4 regions of the Aquisalimonas sp. APHAB1-3 genome follow, and region 1 is predicted to be linked to each of the others. Evidence: riboswitches for the same ligand, from Rfam matches in the RefSeq annotation. Region 1 holds a riboswitch; each other region holds the start of a gene.

Region 1 (4,208 bases):
CCGTCGTTGTACCGGTCACCGACTGCAACTCCAGATACGCCGGCCGAGAAGCTTCCAAACGAGCGATCTACGTCCAGACGCGCGCTGGCGGCTGCACGACGACTTAGGCGGTTTCCGTCACGCTCACCACCTTCGCTGCTTCGTACTCTGGGATCCATGAGAGTCCCCGATGTCCTTACATCCCATGGACCGACTCTAGTCCCGGCGGCGACTTCTACACCCTGGATACGGGCACGATCGACGTTCTCTGGGCCAGTTCCGGTGACCTGGATCAGGTTGTCCACGAACTTCTGGAATAGAGCCACGTCCCAAAACCCATCAAGATATTGCCCCCGGAAGCCTATCTCTGCGGTCTGGGAGCGTTCGGGCCCGATGTTTGGGTTCCCGAAACCTGGAAAATAGAGATCGTTGAACGTAGGTGCCCGGAACGCGGTGCCGTAACTCAGGCGGATCCGATGGTGGTTATCCAGCCGTTGCCCCATGGCAATGGAGCCGGTGACGTGGTCACCGAAGGCCTCGTTGCTGTCGAAGCGGCTGCTGAGCTGGATGTCGGCGTCGCCCAGGTTCACCAGATACTGGGCGAACGCCGCCCGGTTGTCGCGGCGGTCTTCTTCGAAGTCGGTGGTGCTCTCCACTTCGTCGCGCTGGAACTCGCCCCCGATGATCAGTTCATTGCTGCCGTGAAAGATGGTGTTATCCAGGCGGGCCGTTCGTGTTCGGGTGTCGAATACGGATTGGCTGCCCCCCTGGAGGGTTTCTTCCTCATTGCGCCCCTCGGTGAGTTGCAGGCGGGAGACCCAGTTTCGGGTCACCGGGACGCTGGTGTTGGCACCCACTGTCTGGGCTACAAAATCCGTTTCGCCACCATCGAACTCGGTATGGCCCTGGGCTCGGAACCCCAGCAGTCCCAACTCGGCGCCGTTATCGAATGTGTGGCTGATGCGTCCCAGTCCGGAGGTGTTGTAGAAGCCCTTGTCGTCCCCTCCATCACGGATCGCGGTGCCGTCGGTGTGGAAGTGGTTGGCGCCGAGGCTCCAGGCCGTGCCCCCGCTGCTACCGGCGAATCCGGCGCCATACTCGTGCGAGCCGTGGGAGCCGGCACCGCCCTGGATCCAGTGCTGGTCTCGGTCACGCCCGTCCGGCGTGAACCCTTGCATCACGCCGCCCACGGCGTCAGCGCCGTAGAGGCTGGAGCGCGGTCCGCGCACATGCTCCACCCTATCAAGCAGCTGCGGGGGAATGAATTGCCACGGTGCGTCGCCGCTGGTGGCGGAGCGGATGCGGATGCCGTCAATCAACAGCACTGTCGATTCGCTGCCGGTGCCGCGGGTGTACACGCTTGTGTTCTTGCCGAAGGAGCCGTTGGAGATGAAATCGAATCCGGGCTGCCCGCGCAGTGCGTCCGTTAGGGCACGGGGCTGTTCGCGATCGAGCTTCTCGCGGTCGATGACAGTGACCGAACTGAGGCTTTCGTCCACGGTCTGGGCGGAGAGCGTCGGTGTCACCACCAGCGGGTTGAGCTGGATCGGGTCGTCCCCCGAGGCGCTCAGAGGCGCCAGACACACGGCCACGGCGGCCGCGGCTGCAGGCTTGTTGAAGTACATGGTTGTCCCCTTTCGCCGTGCCACCCGCACGGACTTCATGTGGTTATCGATTGGTGGCGCGCAGCGGGGGTGATTCCACAGGGCGGCGGGACGAAACGCGGAGTCTGCCGGCCTGTGCGTCGCCCTCCGCAACGCGCGGCTTACCCGGCAGGCCGGTCTACGGGCTGATGAGCGGGGTGAGGGTTCATCCCTTGGCGACCGCCTTCCCGTGCCTCATGCACAGTGGCTGCGTGGCCGCCGTTGACTCAAACACCGTTGCGGGGGCAGCGTCGGAATGGGGCCGCGTGCCGTGAGGCGGGCCGGTACCGACTTCCCGTTTCATCCCGTGACAGCCGGTTGCTGCCGCACGGGACACCTGCAGGGAGGCCAGTGAAGCTAGCAAGGGGGCTGCGGGGAGTCAAATCGACAGGGCGGCATCGAGCCGTGCCAGCGCCGCCTCATCCGGGGCGAGGCCGAGGCGCAGCGCCGCCGGCTCCCGGAACAGCCGCACCAGGATGCCCTCGCGGGCGAGACGATCCTGCAGCGCGGCCGCGTCGGCGTGCGGACAGTAGCGGAACAGGCCGGTGCCCCCGGCGGGCGTCAGCCCGTGGCGGCGGAGTACCCGGTCCAGTGCCGCCGCACCGGCGTCGAGACGCCCGCGGTTGGCCTCCTGCCAGGCGCGATCGGCCAGCGCGTGGCGCATGAGCCAGCGTGCGGGATGGCTCACGGCCCAGGGGCCAAGCAGGGTGTCGAGGCGGTCGCAGAGCGGCTCCGGGCCGAACAGAAAGCCGCCCCGCAGCCCGGCCAGGCCGAAGAACTTGCCCAGGGAACGCATGACCAGCAGACCGTCCGCACCGGTGGCGAAGGCCACGCTGTGTTCCGGTGTGGGGTCGATGAAGGCTTCGTCCACAACCAGCCAGCCGTCGCGTGCCTGCAGGCGGTGGTGCCATTGCAGTAGCCGCTCCGCGGGGACGGTGAGCCCGGTGGGGTTGTTGGGGTGGATCCAGACCAGCACGTCCAGGTGATCCAGGTGAGCATCCACGTCGTCGTGCGGCACGGGAATGACCGCATGGCCCTGTTGGCGCCACCACCACGCGTGTTCCGCATAGCCGGGGTCGGGCACGCCGACTCGGCAGGGCGCCCGCAGCCTTGGCAGCGCCTGGATGACCGCCTGGGAGCCGGCCGTGGCGACGCAGCCGGCCGCAGATGGGGCGCCCGCCCACGCCTTCGCGATCGCTGGCAGGTCGTCGTCCGCCTCGGGAAGGCGCTGCCACACCGACTGGGGCAGCTCCGGCACGGGCCAGGGCCACGGGTTGATGCCGGTGGAGAGGTCCAGCCAGTGTTCCGGTGGGATGCCGTATGTGGCTGCGGCGCGATTCAGCCTGCCGCCGTGATCAGGGACCATGCGATGCCTCCAAGCACAATGACGCCCAGCCAGCAGAAGACCGCGCGGCGCACCAGCACGACCGCGGCGTCGATGGTGGCGCTGTCCGGCGGCGGGCCTTCGCCCAGGGGTGGCCGTTCCCGCCAGCCGTCACGATAGGGCGCGGCTCCGCCGAGGGTGACACCAAGGGCACCGGCGCCCGCGGCCATGACCGGCCCGGCATTGGGGCTCTCCCATGCGCCGGCCTGGCGAAACCAGCAGGCCAGCGCCGTTGCGGTGCGGCCCGAGGCAGCGTAGGCCAGCGCCGTCAGGCGCGCCGGTATCCAGTTGAGCGCATCGTCGAGCCGTGCGACCACGCGGCCGAACAACAGGTAGCGCGGGGTTCGATAACCCCACATGGCGTCCAGTGTGTTCACCAGACGGTGCAGGATCACCCCCGGCAGTCCCGCGACCAGATACCAGAACAGGCTGGCGAAGACGGCATCGGCGCCATTCTCGAGAACCGACTCGGACGCCGCACCGGCGACTCCCTGGTGGTCCAGCGCCCGGGTATCGCGGCTGACCATGGCGCCGACGGCGGTGCGGGCGCGGGCGAGGTCGCCGTGGATCAGCGGTGTGGCGACGGCGCGGGCGTGATCCGCCAGACTGCGCAGGCCTATCGCCAGATACAGCACCAGGAACTCCAGCGCCAGCAGCACCATGGGCGGCAGCACGAAGGCGAGCGCGGCGGCAAGGACAACGGGCGGTACCACCAGCAGGCCGGCCGCCACCAGCCCGGCCGCGATGCTGCCTTGCTGGTTCCGGTTGAAACGGCGCTCGACGGCAGCCGCCAGCGCCCCGAACAACACCAGCGGATGCAGCCGCCGGGGCTCTCCCAGCAGCGCATCCATGATAATGGCACCGATACAGACAAACGCGGCGAGCAAGACGTCCTCGTGACAACGTGGCGAAGCCGGCCAGTGTATACCCCGGGTTGACACCCGTCAGGGGCGGGCCGAACATCCGGTGCCCTTGATACACAGCGGGGACGTGCCTGTCATGACCATCAACACGCCTTGGGACGCGCCGATTCCTGCCCCCGATGCGGGCGCTGCGGACACGGCCTGGCAGCGGCAGATACAGCTGACCAAGCCGCCGGGATCACTGGGCCGGCTGGAGACGGCGGCCGTACGCCTGGCAGCCCAGCAGGGAGTGCCGCGGCCCGCCCTGGAGCGGGTTTGGATCACTGTGTTTGCGGGCGA
Region 2 (4,208 bases), on a different contig from region 1:
GCGTCGCGCGCGTCGCTGCGCGCAACGGGAGATGGTAGCAGCCTAGGCGCCGGACATCGCCACGACAAATGCATGGTTTCTATTCAATCGCATTCAACTCATGCATGTTTCAGCGACGGCGGAAGGTGTCATGGCAGGCAAGACACTGGTGCCGCACGCCGTTCAGCACTTCCGTAGCACGCGGCTCCCAGGCGTCGTTCTCATCGGCCGGGGACTGGGGCATTGCCCGCTGCAGATCGCGCGTCTGTGCGGCGAAGTTGTCCACGTGCTCCTGGAACTGCTCCTGCTCCTCCCAGATACGCGCCAATGCGCCGGGTTCGTCCTCCCCGGTGGGCGTCTCCCGGTCGAACAGCGCGGGGATATCCTGAGCGTGGCGCTCCAGGCCCTCGGCCAGCCTGGCGATGGTCTCCGGATCCACGGGGGCGTCATAGCGCAGCGCCATCTCCAGGGAGCGGTAGTAGCCCGAGAGCAGCTGCATACGGTGGCGGCGGTGGCCCACGTAGGCGGCATCGGCATCCACGGCGTCCGGGTCCTCCATGGCCTCGCTGTAATCCCCCCAGGGGCCGGGCATGCGGATCTCCACTTCCTCCGGATCGCTCACGGAGTGCCCATCGGCCAGCAGCGCCGGCGTGGCGGCGAACAGAATCGATACGGCGAGCCGCGGGACCAGCGGTGTGCGTTGTGCTGTTGTCATGTCGGCTCTCCCTGTCAGAAATGCACCTGGTGCTGGACGTGGGCCTGCCAGTCCGAGGGCTGGTCGCCGCCCCGGGTGCGGATCGCGAACACCTGCGTCTTCCAGGCATGGCGATCGTGGAAGGCCGTCCAGCCGGCGGACCATTCCCGCTGACCGCCGCGCTCCGGCGCATCCGGCCGGTCGTCGTTGACGTCCCGCCGCAGCACCGAACGGCGCAACGCGATTTCCTGATCCACGACGGGCAGCGCCATCGCCAGTTCCGCCTCCCAGCCCTGGTCGTCGTAGCCGTTGCCCTCGTCCGGGCTGACGCGGCGCTGGAACGCGGCGGCCGTCCCGGTGACCGGGCCGAGGCTGGCGGCGACGTCGACGGTGCCCGTGGCCCAGTCGGCGCGCTGATCCTCGGTGTCGACGTCACTATCCAGCGTCCAGTCACGCAGGTGGTTGTCGGCGGCGGCCATGCCGCCCACCCCGAAGGACAGCGCCGCGGGCTGACGGGTATTGCCCAGGGTGGACGTGTGCGACGGCACGGCGCCCACCGGCGCAAACGCGGCCCGGGTGGTCACGAGACCGCCGTCCGTGGAGGGTCGGTCATCGCCACGCCTGTCCAGACGACCGCGACCATCGAAGACGTTAACGCTGGCCTCCCAGCGTCCGTCTGCGGCACTGCCCAGCAGCCCCACCCCGGTGTCCCGCCCTTGGGGAATCTGGAAGTTGTTGGCCGCCACACCGATCTCGGTGAAGGTGCGATTGGGCCCGCCAACGGACCGCGACAGGGCAAACGGCGCGGTGTACTGCCCCATGCGCAGCCCCCAGCTCTCACCGAGGGCATACTGCAGCCACAGGTCGCGCACGGAGGCGCTGCCGCCCACGTCCGTCTGCATGCGGAACGTGAGGCCGTAACCGGGGAGTTCGCCCCGGATATCCAGCCACGCGCGACGCAGCGAGGTCTCCGCTCGATGATCACCGTCGTCGCGCCGATCGTACTCCAGACGCGGCTGCAGCAACCCGCCGAAGCTCAGGCTGCCGGCGTCGCCATCACTGCCCAGGGGAATCTCCCCGGCGCCGGCCGCGGTCACGCCGCAGGCGAGCATGGCGGACACGACGGCACCGCTCACGGTGGCGGTCGACCGCCTGCGGCGCGGCAGTTCATTACTGGATAATCCGGTCATGGCCGGCCACCCGGCATACGCCGGTCGTGAATTCTTCTCGCGCATCATGGCCCTCACTGGCTTTGTTGGAATCGATCTTGTTGTAAGCGCAGGGAGACCCAGCCGTGGCTGGACAGGCCGTATGGCCCACAGGCAAGTGGTCGGGCAATGCAATTCCAGACGCGGCGAACGGGCCGGAACGACCTCACCCGAACCGCCCAACTCCCGTGGCGCGTTCGGTACACATCCGAGGCCGGTCTCCGGGCTTGCGGCGGCAGAACCTGCCAGCACATCCACGCCCTTCCCGGGCCCGTGAAGCCCAGTGGGTGGCGCCTGCCGGGAGCAAGCGCCGGGTGGACGGCATGAAACCGCTTACCGTTGCGGGAGCAGCGCCGGACTTGTCGCGCCTGTATGGCGACGCACCGGCTTCCCGATTATCCCCGGCCACCAGGCTGGCGGCCGAAGCACCTCAGAAGCGGTAGACGGTATCGAACCGGGGTGGGAGGGTCAAACCAACACAAATGACAAGATTTCTTTCCCAATCTATTGCGGGCGAATTCCTGACGGCCTATAGTCGGTCACGGTAGCCAAGCAAACGGACCGAATCATGGATCAGCCCCTCTACCACGTCCGCGATGAAACGCAGGATGCCGACGGCCCCACCACGATCACCCTCCGCACGCCCCGCGGCCACACTGTTGCGCTGCGGGTGTTCGAGGCGGAGACACCGCGCGCGGTGGTGATCATCGCCGGAGCCATGGGTGTGAGCCAACGCGCCTACGAGCGCTTCGCCCGCTTCCTCTGCGAGCACGGCCTGACCGCCATCACCTTCGACTACTTCGGCATCGGCGCCTCCCTGACCGGCCGCCTGCGCGACTGCAACGTCCAGGTCACGGACTGGGCCACCGAGGACTGCGAGGCTGCGGTGCAGTTCGCCCTCGCCCGCTATCCCGGCACTCCGCTGACATGGCTCGGCCACAGCGTGGGCGGTCAGATCCTGGGCATGATCCCCAGCGCCAACCGCCTGGACCAGGCCGTCACCATTGCCTGCGGCAGCGGCTACTGGCGTTGGAACGCCACGCCGACCCGCCGCCGCGTGCTGGCGCTGTGGTATGGAATCGCACCCGTGACCCTGGCCGCCCTGGGCTACTTCCCCGGCAACCGGCTCGGCATTGTCGGGGACCTGCCCGGCGGCGTGATGCGTCAGTGGCGGCGCTGGTGCCTGCACCCCGATTACGCCGTCGGCGCCGAAGGCAAGGCGATGGCCGACCAGTTCGACCGCCTGCGCGTGCCAATCACCGCGCTCACGTTCACGGACGACGAAATGATGTCGCGCAAGGGCATCCAGGCCATGCACGCGTTCTACCCCAACGCACCGGTGCGGATGGTCGCGATCCGGCCGTCGGACATTGGCGAGGACAAGGTCGGCCATCTGGGCTGGTCCCGAGAGCGCTACCGCGACTCGATCTGGGCCGGCCAACTGCTGCCGCTGCTGGACCCAACCACCGAACCGGTCCGGGCATCAGCGCCGGCCCCGTGAATCTCTGCTAATCTGAAAACGCTGTGCGAACCTCTGGATACGGTTCATGACGCGCCATCAGACCATGCAGGCCATGCGCCTCCACTCGGCGGGAGACCCGCTCCGTCAGGAGCACGTCCCGGTGCCTGAACCAGGACCAGGCCAGGTGCAGTTGCGCGTCCTTGCCTGCGGCGTCTGCCGCACGGATCTTCACGTGGTCGATGGTGAACTGCCTGATCCCCGCCTGCCCGTCATCCCGGGCCACGAGATCGTCGGCGAAGTGACCGACACAGGCGACGGGGTCACTGCCTTCAGCCCCGGCGACCAGGTCGGAGTGCCCTGGCTGGGCTGGACCTGCGGCAAGTGCGAGGCCTGTACAGCGGGGCGGGAGAACCTCTGTGGCAACGCGCGATTCACCGGCTACACCCTGGACGGCGGTTACGCCGAGTACACGGTGGCCGATGCCCGCTACTGCTTCCCTGTCTCCGGCTACGCACCCGCCGATGCCGCACCACTGTTGTGCGCCGGACTCATCGGCTACCGCTCCTGGCGTATCGCCGGCGGCGCGGAGCCACGGCGCCTTGGTATCTATGGCTTTGGCGCGGCGGCACACATCCTGGCGCAACTGGCGGTGTCGCGCGGCCAGCAGATCTATGCGTTCACCCGCCCCGGTGACGAGCAGGCGCAAGGATTCGCGCGCCGGCTGGGCGCGACCTGGGCGGGCGGCTCGGACGACGAGCCGCCGGAGCGGCTGGATGCGGCCATCCTCTTCGCGCCCATCGGCAGCCTGGTACCGCGCGCCCTGGAGCACGTCCGACCGGGTGGTCGGGTCGTGAGTGGCGGCATT
Region 3 (4,208 bases), on a different contig from region 1:
AGTGCGGTTGTGCCTGGCCAGCGCGTGCATGGCGTGGGGTATTGCCTGGGCGGCACGCTGCTGATGATTGCCGCTGCGGCCATGGCCCGCCAGCGGGATGAGCGGCTGGCCACGCTCACCCTGTTCGCCGCCCAGGCGGACTTCCGGGAGCCGGGGGAGCTGGGGCTTTTCATCGACGACAGCCAGGTCACTTTCCTGGATGACATCATGTGGGAAACCGGTCATCTGGACGGCAAACAGATGACCGGTGCATTCCAGCTGCTGCGCTCACAGGACCTGGTGTGGTCTGCGTCCATAAATCAGTATCTGCGCGGCGAGCGCATGCCCATGAATGACCTCATGGCCTGGAATGCGGATGCCACCCGCATGCCTTATGGGATGCACAGCGAGTACTTGCAACGGTTGTATCTGGATAACGAGTTCGCCGACGGCCTGTTCGAGGTGGACGGGGAAGTCGTCCACCTGGCCGACGTGGGCGCACCGTTCTTCGTGGTGGGCACTGAGCGGGACCACGTGGCACCGTGGACGTCCGTCTACAAGATCAATCGGTTGGCCCGGAGCCCGGTGACGTTCCTGCTGACCAACGGCGGGCATAACGCCGGGATCGTGAGCCCGCCGCAGCACCCGCGACGCCGGTACCGGGTCAACACCCATCAGCCGGACGAGCTGCTCATGCACGCCGACGCATTCGTGCAGCAGGTGCCGGTGCAGGACGGGTCCTGGTGGCCCGAGTGGCGGGAGTGGCTGCGGGCGCGTTCCGGCAACCGGCGCAAACCGCCGGAGCTCGGGGCGCCCGGTCAGGGCATCGTCCCCATGGAAGACGCGCCTGGGCAGTACGTGTTTCTGAAATAGGCTGCGCTCGAATCCGTGTTCGAACCCGGGAGCGTGGAAGCGCGCCCGGGGTGTACCATACGCCGGCGTATTCAGCCCATGTACACGAGCAAGGAGTATGGTGATGCTGCAGGCGATCTACGAACACCGCGGTCCGGTGCCCCAGGACGTCATCGACGCGGTGGAACGGGAGACCCCCACCCCCGGTGCCGGCGAAGTGCTCATGGAGGTGGTCGCGGCGCCGATCAATCCGTCCGACGTGCTCACGCTCACCGGCGAGTACGGCATGCTGCCACCTCTGCCGGCGGTGGGCGGCAACGAGGGCGTCGGGCGGGTGGTCCAGTGCGGAGAGGGCGTGGACGGCTTCAGCAGGGGGCAGACCGTGCTGCTGCCGGTCGGCTGTGGTTCTTGGGCAACCCACGTGCTGGCACCGGCCCGCAAGCTGGTACCGCTGCCCGACGACGCCGACCCGGAACAGCTGGCGATGATGACCGTCAATCCACCCACCGCGTCACTGCTCATGAGTGAGTTCGTGGATTTGCAGCCGGGAGAGTGGCTGATCCAGAACGCCGCCAACTCCGGTGTCGGTGGCTACCTGATTACCCTGGCGAAGCTCCGTGGCCTGAAGACGGTCAACGTGGTGCGGCGCGCATCGGCGGTGACACCATTGCAGGAGCAGGGTGCCGAGATCGTCCTGGTGGATGGGCCGGACCTGGCCGAGCGTGTTGCCGAGGCCAGCGGCCATGCCCCGGTGCGATTGGGGATCGACGCCGTGGGTGGATCGGCCACGGACCATCTGGCATCGGCCCTCAGCGACGATGCAACCCTGGTCAATTACGGCATGATGAGCGGCGATCCCTGCATGGTGGCGCCGCGGCACCTGGTATTCCGCAACCTGAGCGTGAAGGGCTTCTGGCTTGCCCGCTGGTTCCAGCACGCCACACGCGAACAGCAGCAGGGGCTCTACGGGGAATTGGCCGGCATGATTGCCTCCGGGCAGCTTTCGGCCCGCGTCCACGCCCGCTTCGACGTCGCCGACATCAAGGCGGCCGTGGCCGAGGCCGCCTCCGGTGAGCGGACTGGCAAGGTGCTGGTCACGCCCGCGGTCTGATCCGTCCGGGGCGGGGCGGATTGCGCCGCGCCCCGTTGACTGACCGTTCACGCCACGCGCTGGCGCCCTGGCAGTCGCAGCACCTCCCCCAGCAGCCAGGACGGCGTGGTTGAATCCCCGAGTTCCAGCGTGCCGTCGCGCTCCAGCAGTGCCCCGGCGCGATAGCTGTTCAGCATGTGGTGCACCCAGCGCGGGGCGCCGCCACGGGATTCCATGCGCTGCAGCAGTTCGATCAGTGCTTCCGCACCGTCCGCGTCCAGGTGGTCCGGTGCGTTGTGCGCCGCAGGTCCGCCGATGCGGTCCACGGCCGGGCCGATGAATCCGCGCCACTCCAGCGGCTCGACACGGGCGCCCAGCCCGTGAAGAACCCGGCGCAGCAGTGGATCGAGACGGGTCCGCAGAACCAGTGCGTGGTGTCCGTCGAACGCAGGGGTGGCTGTTGCGTAATGGGGTGTAATCGTCTGCATGTCGGGCTCCTCCGAACATCCCTGATTGTGTGATGCCGACGCGCCGGGTGGCCGGGCGGGCATCGCGGCTGGAGAAGCCTTCGCGGGTATCCGGAGGTGGTGTGCACCGTTGCCGGAGAACCTTGGCGCGAGGCTCCCGTAAACGTCTTCCGCGGTATTCGGGCTCGGCGAATGCATCCGCCATACCGTTGCGCGACAGCCCCGGACTCTCACCGGTGTTCCCCGCTGAACCATCACGATGTGGTGGTTCTTTTGAAGACGGGCCCAAGATATAGGTTGGTGTGGATCCGTGCAATAGCGGCCGGAACACATTCATGCACTGCGTGCATGGTGGGCGATGAGACGATTTCATGGGTTTGATGATTGACCCCTCCGATGGGCCATCTCTACGGTCGAAAGCAGGTCAACCCGCAGGGCCGGCCTGCAAGAGCCATAACAGGGGGGGCAACCCCGGGGAGGAGAAACATGAGCAGTACAGTAGCCATGGGAAAGTGGAGCGTGAGCGTGATGATCGGCCTTGGCCTGGCGTTGCCGCATGCCGGGGCGACAGCCGACGACGAGACCATCACCTGGCGTGTTCAGTCGCACTGGCCCAGTGCCAGTACCTCCTACGAAGCCAGTCTCGAGAAACTGCGGGATCAGCTCTACGAGCGCACCGACGGCCGGCTGGAACTGGAACTCTACGAAGCCGGGCAGCTGTTCGGCACCGACGAGATCTGGGCGGCCGTCGAGCGTGGCATCGTCGAGATGGGGACCACGTCGCCGTTTTTCCTCCAGGACCGCCTGTCCCTGGCCAGCGTTGCCGCTGGGCTGCCGTTCTCATTCCAGGAGGTTTGGGAAGCGGTGTACTTCTATCGCCACCTGGGATTCGAGGAGATGATCCGCGAGGAGGCGTCCGAGTACGGTGTTTTCTACCACCCGGACAAGATGCTCACCCAGGAGATCGTGCTCAGCGAGCCCATCGAGTCCATGGAGGATTTCGAGGGTGCGCGCATCGCCACGTCGGGGCTCAGTGAGACCGTGCTCTCGGAGGCAGGAGCCGCGGCCCAGTACGTGCCCGGCGAAGAGCTTTATCAGGCCCTCTCCACCGGTGTAGTGGATGGCGGACACTGGGGAGCGTACCAGGGTGCCGACAGCATGAGCCTCTACGAGGTCGCGCCCTATCACGTGGAGCCGCCGCTCAGCATCAGCGACGACACGTTCATATTTAACGAGGAGGCCGTAGAGGCGCTCCCCGAAGACATCCATGCCATTCTCATGGATACTCTGGAGGAGCACTACTGGGAGCGCACCAACGAGTACATCTATCACGAGGAGATGACCAAGCAGCGCGTGCTTGCCGAGGACGGGGTGGAGCTGAACCCCTTGCCGGATGATGTCCACGAGCGTCTGGTAGAGACCTCCGAGGCCCACTGGGACAATGTCGCCGCCGAGAGTGACGAGGCGGCGGAAGCCGTGGCCATGCTGCGCGAGTTCCTTCAGGATCTTGGCCACCTCGACGAGGATTGAGGCGGTCCGCTCCCTGAAGCAGGCCGGAACCTGCCACTCCGGGGGTGTCGTCCCCGGATGGCAGGTAGTCGCAGCCTTCAGGCGGGTTCCGGCTCTGTGAGGCCCCAGGCCGGGAACGGGTCCTCCATGCGCCGCCAGGCCTGCGGGCCGCCCGCCAGCTCCGAATCCGTGAGCAGGCAGGCGTCGAGCCGGGCCGTCAGCGCGTCGCGATCCATGTCGATGCCGATCAGCACCAGCTCCTGCTGGCGGTCCCCATGGGGTTCCTGCCAGCGTTCGCGGATGAATGCGGT
Region 4 (4,208 bases), on a different contig from region 1:
CGAGTTGTCGATGAAGGTGCTGTCGCGCTGCGGGTCCATGCGCGTGGTCATGGCCCAGATCACGTCGTTCCAGTCCCGGGCGTTGACGTCGTCATCCGTGACAATGACGAACTTGGTGTACATGAACTGCCGCAGGAACGACCACACCCCCAGCATCACGCGCTTGGCGTGGCCCGGGTACTGCTTCTTCATGGTCACCACCGCCATGCGATAGGAGCAGCCTTCCGGCGGCAGGTAGAAATCCACGATCTCCGGGAACTGTTTCTGCAGGATCGGCACGAACACCTCGTTCAGTGCCACCCCGAGCACCGCCGGCTCATCCGGCGGCCGGCCCGTGTAGGTGCTGTGATAGACCGGGTTGCTGCGGTGGGTGATGCGCTCGATGGTGAATACCGGGAAGCGGTCCACCTCGTTGTAGTAGCCGGTGTGATCGCCGAACGGGCCTTCATCCGCCCAATCGTCCGGGTAAATGTGGCCTTCAAGCACGATCTCCGCCGAAGCGGGCACCTGCAGGTCGGAGCCGATGCACTTGCCCAGCTCGGTCTTGCTGCCGCGGAGCAGCCCCGCGAAGGCGTATTCGGAGAGGGTGTCCGGCACGGGGGTGACGGCGCCCAGGATCGTCGCCGGGTCCGCGCCCAGGGCCACGGCAATGGGGAACGGCTCGCCGGGGTGTTCCTGCTGCCATTCCTGGAAATCCAGCGCGCCGCCCCGGTGGCCGAGCCAGCGCATGATCACCCGGTTGCGGCCGATCACCTGCTGGCGGTAGATGCCCAGGTTCTGCCGCTCCTTGTGCGGGCCACGGGTGACCACCAGCGCCCAGGTGATCAGCGGGCCGGCGTCGCCGGGCCAGCAGGTCCAGATGGGCAGGCGGGAGAGGTCGACATCGTCGCCCTCGATCACGTGCTCCTGGCACTCCGGCCGCCGCACCGTCTTCGGCCCCATGTTCAGCACCTGCTTGAAGATGGGGAGCTGCTTCCAGGCGTCCTTCATGCCCTTGGGCGGGTCGGGCTCCTTGAGAAAGGCCAGCAGCTTGCCGATTTCGCGCAGGGCTTCGGTGCCGTCCGCGCCCATGCCCAGCGCCACGCGATATGGCGTGCCGAACAGGTTGCCCAGCACGGGGATGTCCGACCCCACGGGGTTCTCGAACAACAGCGCCGGCCCGCCCTTGCGCAGGGTGCGGTCGCAGATCTCGGTCATCTCCAGATTCGGGTCCACCGGCGCGGAGATGCGCTTGAGCTCCCCGTCGCGCTCCAGGCGGTCCATGAAATCGCGCAGATCCCGGTACTGCAGGCTGGCCATGGCTGACGCTCCCGTTGGCTGGTGTACGTGCGGTTGTGTGCGGGGATCATCGCACACAACCGGGGCTGGATGGGATGGAGCATTGACAGCAATGTTATAACATTGCTTATACGGTTTCTGGACCGGTTGACCCTGTCAGTACGGGGCAGTAGCTTTGCCGTTTCGCTCTCGGGTGCCTTCAGGCCGTTCCGGCCGGGAAGGTGAAACGGGAACCCGGTGAGGCATGGGCAACGCGCCCCGTGCCAAGTCCGGGACTGCCCCCGCAACGGTGAGCGTGTTGCAGCGGACCATCCCCGCCACTGTGGCTGAAGCCACGGGAAGGCGGTCCGCTCGGATGCTGCGGCATCCACACGCGAGTCCGGAGACCGGCCCGAGAGTCAGCCCCGGCGTTCCCTGTGATCGCCGGGCCTTGTCCTGGTGGTACGTGGGGTGCCTCCGGCGAAGTATGTCCTGAACCGCAACTGGTCGTCCGAGAAGGCTGCCAGCCCGTCACACGGGACGTGGTCGGCGCATGCCTTGCTGTCCTCCCTGAAAACACCGGGATTCCCTGCAGCCAAGGAGAGAGCAGATGGATAGGGTATCCCCTCTTGATACGCAGCAACGTGCATCCGGCGTACGGATGCGTCACGGGTTGGTGGCAGCCGCGCTGCTCACGGCCACCCCTCTGGCCCACGCCGGCGGCCACCAGTCGCTGGCACCGCTCACAGTGACGCCGGAGACTACCGCGCCGTCAGGCCCGCTGGCCCTGGACCAGCCCACGAGCACGGGCAGCCGCCTCGGGCTCACCCTGGAAGAGCTCCCCGCCAGCGCCACGGTCATCGACAGCGACACCCAACGGCAGCGCGGCGTGCGCACCAGCCGCGAGGCGGTGGAAGCGGCTCCGGGGTTTACCGCCGGTGAACCACCCGGCTCGCCGGGGTCGTTCTCAAGCCGCGGTTTCACGGGTGGCGACATCGTCGTGCTCCACGACGGCATCCGCGAACCCGGCATGTCCGCCAGCACCGACAACGTCTGGCTCTACGACCGCGTCGAGGTCCTGCGCGGCCCTGCTTCCGTGCTCCACGGGGAGGGCGCCATCGCCGGTGCGATCAACTACGTGCCGCGCCAGCCGAACCCGGAGCAGCACGAGGGTGATCTGCTGCTCTCCGCCGGCTCGTTCGGGCGCACCTGGGTTGCCGCCGGCGCCGGTGGGCCTACTGATCTGGACGGGCTCTCCTACCGGGTGGACGCCAGCCGCCTCACGTCCGATGGCGACATCGACCGCTCCGGCACCCGCCACGACAGCCTTGCCGGCAGTCTGCGCTATGACGCCAGCGACCGCTTGCGCTTTACCGTATCGGCCCAGGCGGAATGGGACGACACCGAGCCCTATTTCGGCACCCCCGTGATCGATGGCGGCATCGACGACCGCACCGTGGGCAACAACTACAATGTCGCCGACGCGGAGATGACCATGGAGGGCTACTGGCTGCGGTTCGATACCGAGTTCGCGGCCACAGAGCGCCTGCGCTTGCGCAACCGCACCTACGGCCACACCGGCGAGCGCACCTGGAAAAACGTGGAGAGCTACAGCTACGACCCCGAGGAGGACGTGATCGAGCGCAGCGTGCCGATCGGGATCGTCCACGAGCAGGACCTGATCGGTAACCGCCTGGAGGCCGTTCACGATCACACACTCTTCGGGTTGCCGCATCGGGTGACCGTCGGCACCGACATCAGCCGCACCCAGTTCCGCCATGTGAACGACTCGCCCTACGTGGGCGACGACACCGTCGACGTCGACAATCCCGACCCGGGCCTCTATTCCTCCTTTTCCGACACACCGATGCAGCCAAGCGTCCGCACCGACAACGACCGCATTGCCCTGTTCGGCGAAAACCGCCTGAGCGTTGGCGGCGGGCTGCATCTCATCGGCGGCCTGCGCACCGAACAGATCCGCCTGCACGGCCGCGATCTCCGGGAAGGCACCAGTGACCGCGAGCGCTATACCCCTACCACGGGGCGACTGGGGGCAGTCTGGGAGCTACCGGCCGGCTGGACCGCCTACGCCCAGTACGCCACCGGCGCCAAACCGGTCAGCACCCCGGTCACCCACTCCCCGGCACGGGAGAGCCAGCGGCTCGAGCGCTCCCGGGCCGCCGAGGTGGGGTTGCGGCACCGCGCCTGGAACGACCGCCTGGAGTGGACCCTGACTGCCTACGACATTGCCAAGCGCAACCTCAGTGTTCAGGATCCGGAGAACCCCGACGAGAACCGCCAGATCGGCCGTCAGGAGTCCCAGGGGCTGGAGCTGACCATGGCCGTGCGCCCCTGGGATCGCTGGAAGTTCGAGGCCGACGGCACCGTGCTGAACGCCGAGTACGCGGACTATCAGAGTGGGGACGAGCGTTTCGACGGCAACACGCCCCCGAACGTGCCCGAGCGGCTGGCCAACCTGCGCGCCCACTGGTACGCCACCGACCGTCTCACCCTGCAGACCGATCTGCGCTACGTCGGCCCGCGCCAGGGGGATGACGCCAACACGGTGGACGTGCCGTCGTACACGCTGTTGGGCGCCGCCGCCACGTGGCAGTTCCGCTCCGCTGAGGTGACCCTGCGCGGCCGCAACCTCACCGACGAGCAGCACGTCACCTGGAGTTCGTTCAATGGCAGCCAGTGGCTGCTGGGTGAGTCCCGCAGTGTCGATCTCACCCTGAGCACGCACTTCTGATGGCGTTCAAGCGGCAGATCTACCTCTGGCACCGGTATCTGGGCATCGCCCTGTGCCTGCTCATCGCCATGTGGTTCGCCTCCGGCATCGTGCTCATGTACGTGGGCTACCCGTCGCTGGACGACGAGGCCCGCCTGGCCGGGTTGCCCACCCTGGAGGCCGACGCCGGGCTGGCTCCGCCCGCAGCCGTGATGGAACG

Evidence for each region. A riboswitch is a leader RNA that binds a small molecule or an ion and turns the genes downstream of it on or off. The one in region 1 is predicted to bind cobalamin.
Region 2: another riboswitch for cobalamin. It lies ahead of ACNSTU_RS04090 (porin); the one in region 1 lies ahead of ACNSTU_RS16635 (TonB-dependent receptor domain-containing protein).
Region 3: another riboswitch for cobalamin. It lies ahead of ACNSTU_RS16875 (hypothetical protein); the one in region 1 lies ahead of ACNSTU_RS16635 (TonB-dependent receptor domain-containing protein).
Region 4: another riboswitch for cobalamin. It lies ahead of ACNSTU_RS15345 (TonB-dependent receptor); the one in region 1 lies ahead of ACNSTU_RS16635 (TonB-dependent receptor domain-containing protein).

What each region holds. Positions count from the first base shown of each region.
Region 1 covers NZ_JBLWFT010000019.1:10,455-14,662, forward strand. The annotation lists gene ACNSTU_RS16635 (TonB-dependent receptor domain-containing protein) at 1-1,604, opposite strand, end outside; cobalamin riboswitch at 1,737-1,978, opposite strand; gene cobD (threonine-phosphate decarboxylase CobD) at 2,002-2,988, opposite strand; gene cbiB (adenosylcobinamide-phosphate synthase CbiB) at 2,961-3,893, opposite strand; gene cobT (nicotinate-nucleotide--dimethylbenzimidazole phosphoribosyltransferase) at 4,006-4,208, shown strand, end outside.
Region 2 covers NZ_JBLWFT010000001.1:868,047-872,254, forward strand. The annotation lists gene ACNSTU_RS04085 (cytochrome c) at 110-694, opposite strand; gene ACNSTU_RS04090 (porin) at 709-1,863, opposite strand; cobalamin riboswitch at 2,076-2,329, opposite strand; gene ACNSTU_RS04095 (alpha/beta fold hydrolase) at 2,450-3,382, shown strand; gene ACNSTU_RS04100 (zinc-dependent alcohol dehydrogenase family protein) at 3,429-4,208, shown strand, end outside.
Region 3 covers NZ_JBLWFT010000020.1:15,459-19,666, reverse strand. The annotation lists gene ACNSTU_RS16885 (PHA/PHB synthase family protein) at 1-852, shown strand, start outside; gene ACNSTU_RS16880 (zinc-dependent alcohol dehydrogenase family protein) at 956-1,942, shown strand; gene ACNSTU_RS16875 (hypothetical protein) at 1,990-2,409, opposite strand; cobalamin riboswitch at 2,543-2,672, opposite strand; gene dctP (TRAP transporter substrate-binding protein DctP) at 2,875-3,918, shown strand; gene zigA (zinc metallochaperone GTPase ZigA) at 3,996-4,208, opposite strand, start outside.
Region 4 covers NZ_JBLWFT010000013.1:79,205-83,412, forward strand. The annotation lists gene ubiD (4-hydroxy-3-polyprenylbenzoate decarboxylase) at 1-1,290, opposite strand, end outside; cobalamin riboswitch at 1,453-1,688, shown strand; gene ACNSTU_RS15345 (TonB-dependent receptor) at 1,868-4,009, shown strand; gene ACNSTU_RS15350 (PepSY domain-containing protein) at 4,009-4,208, shown strand, end outside.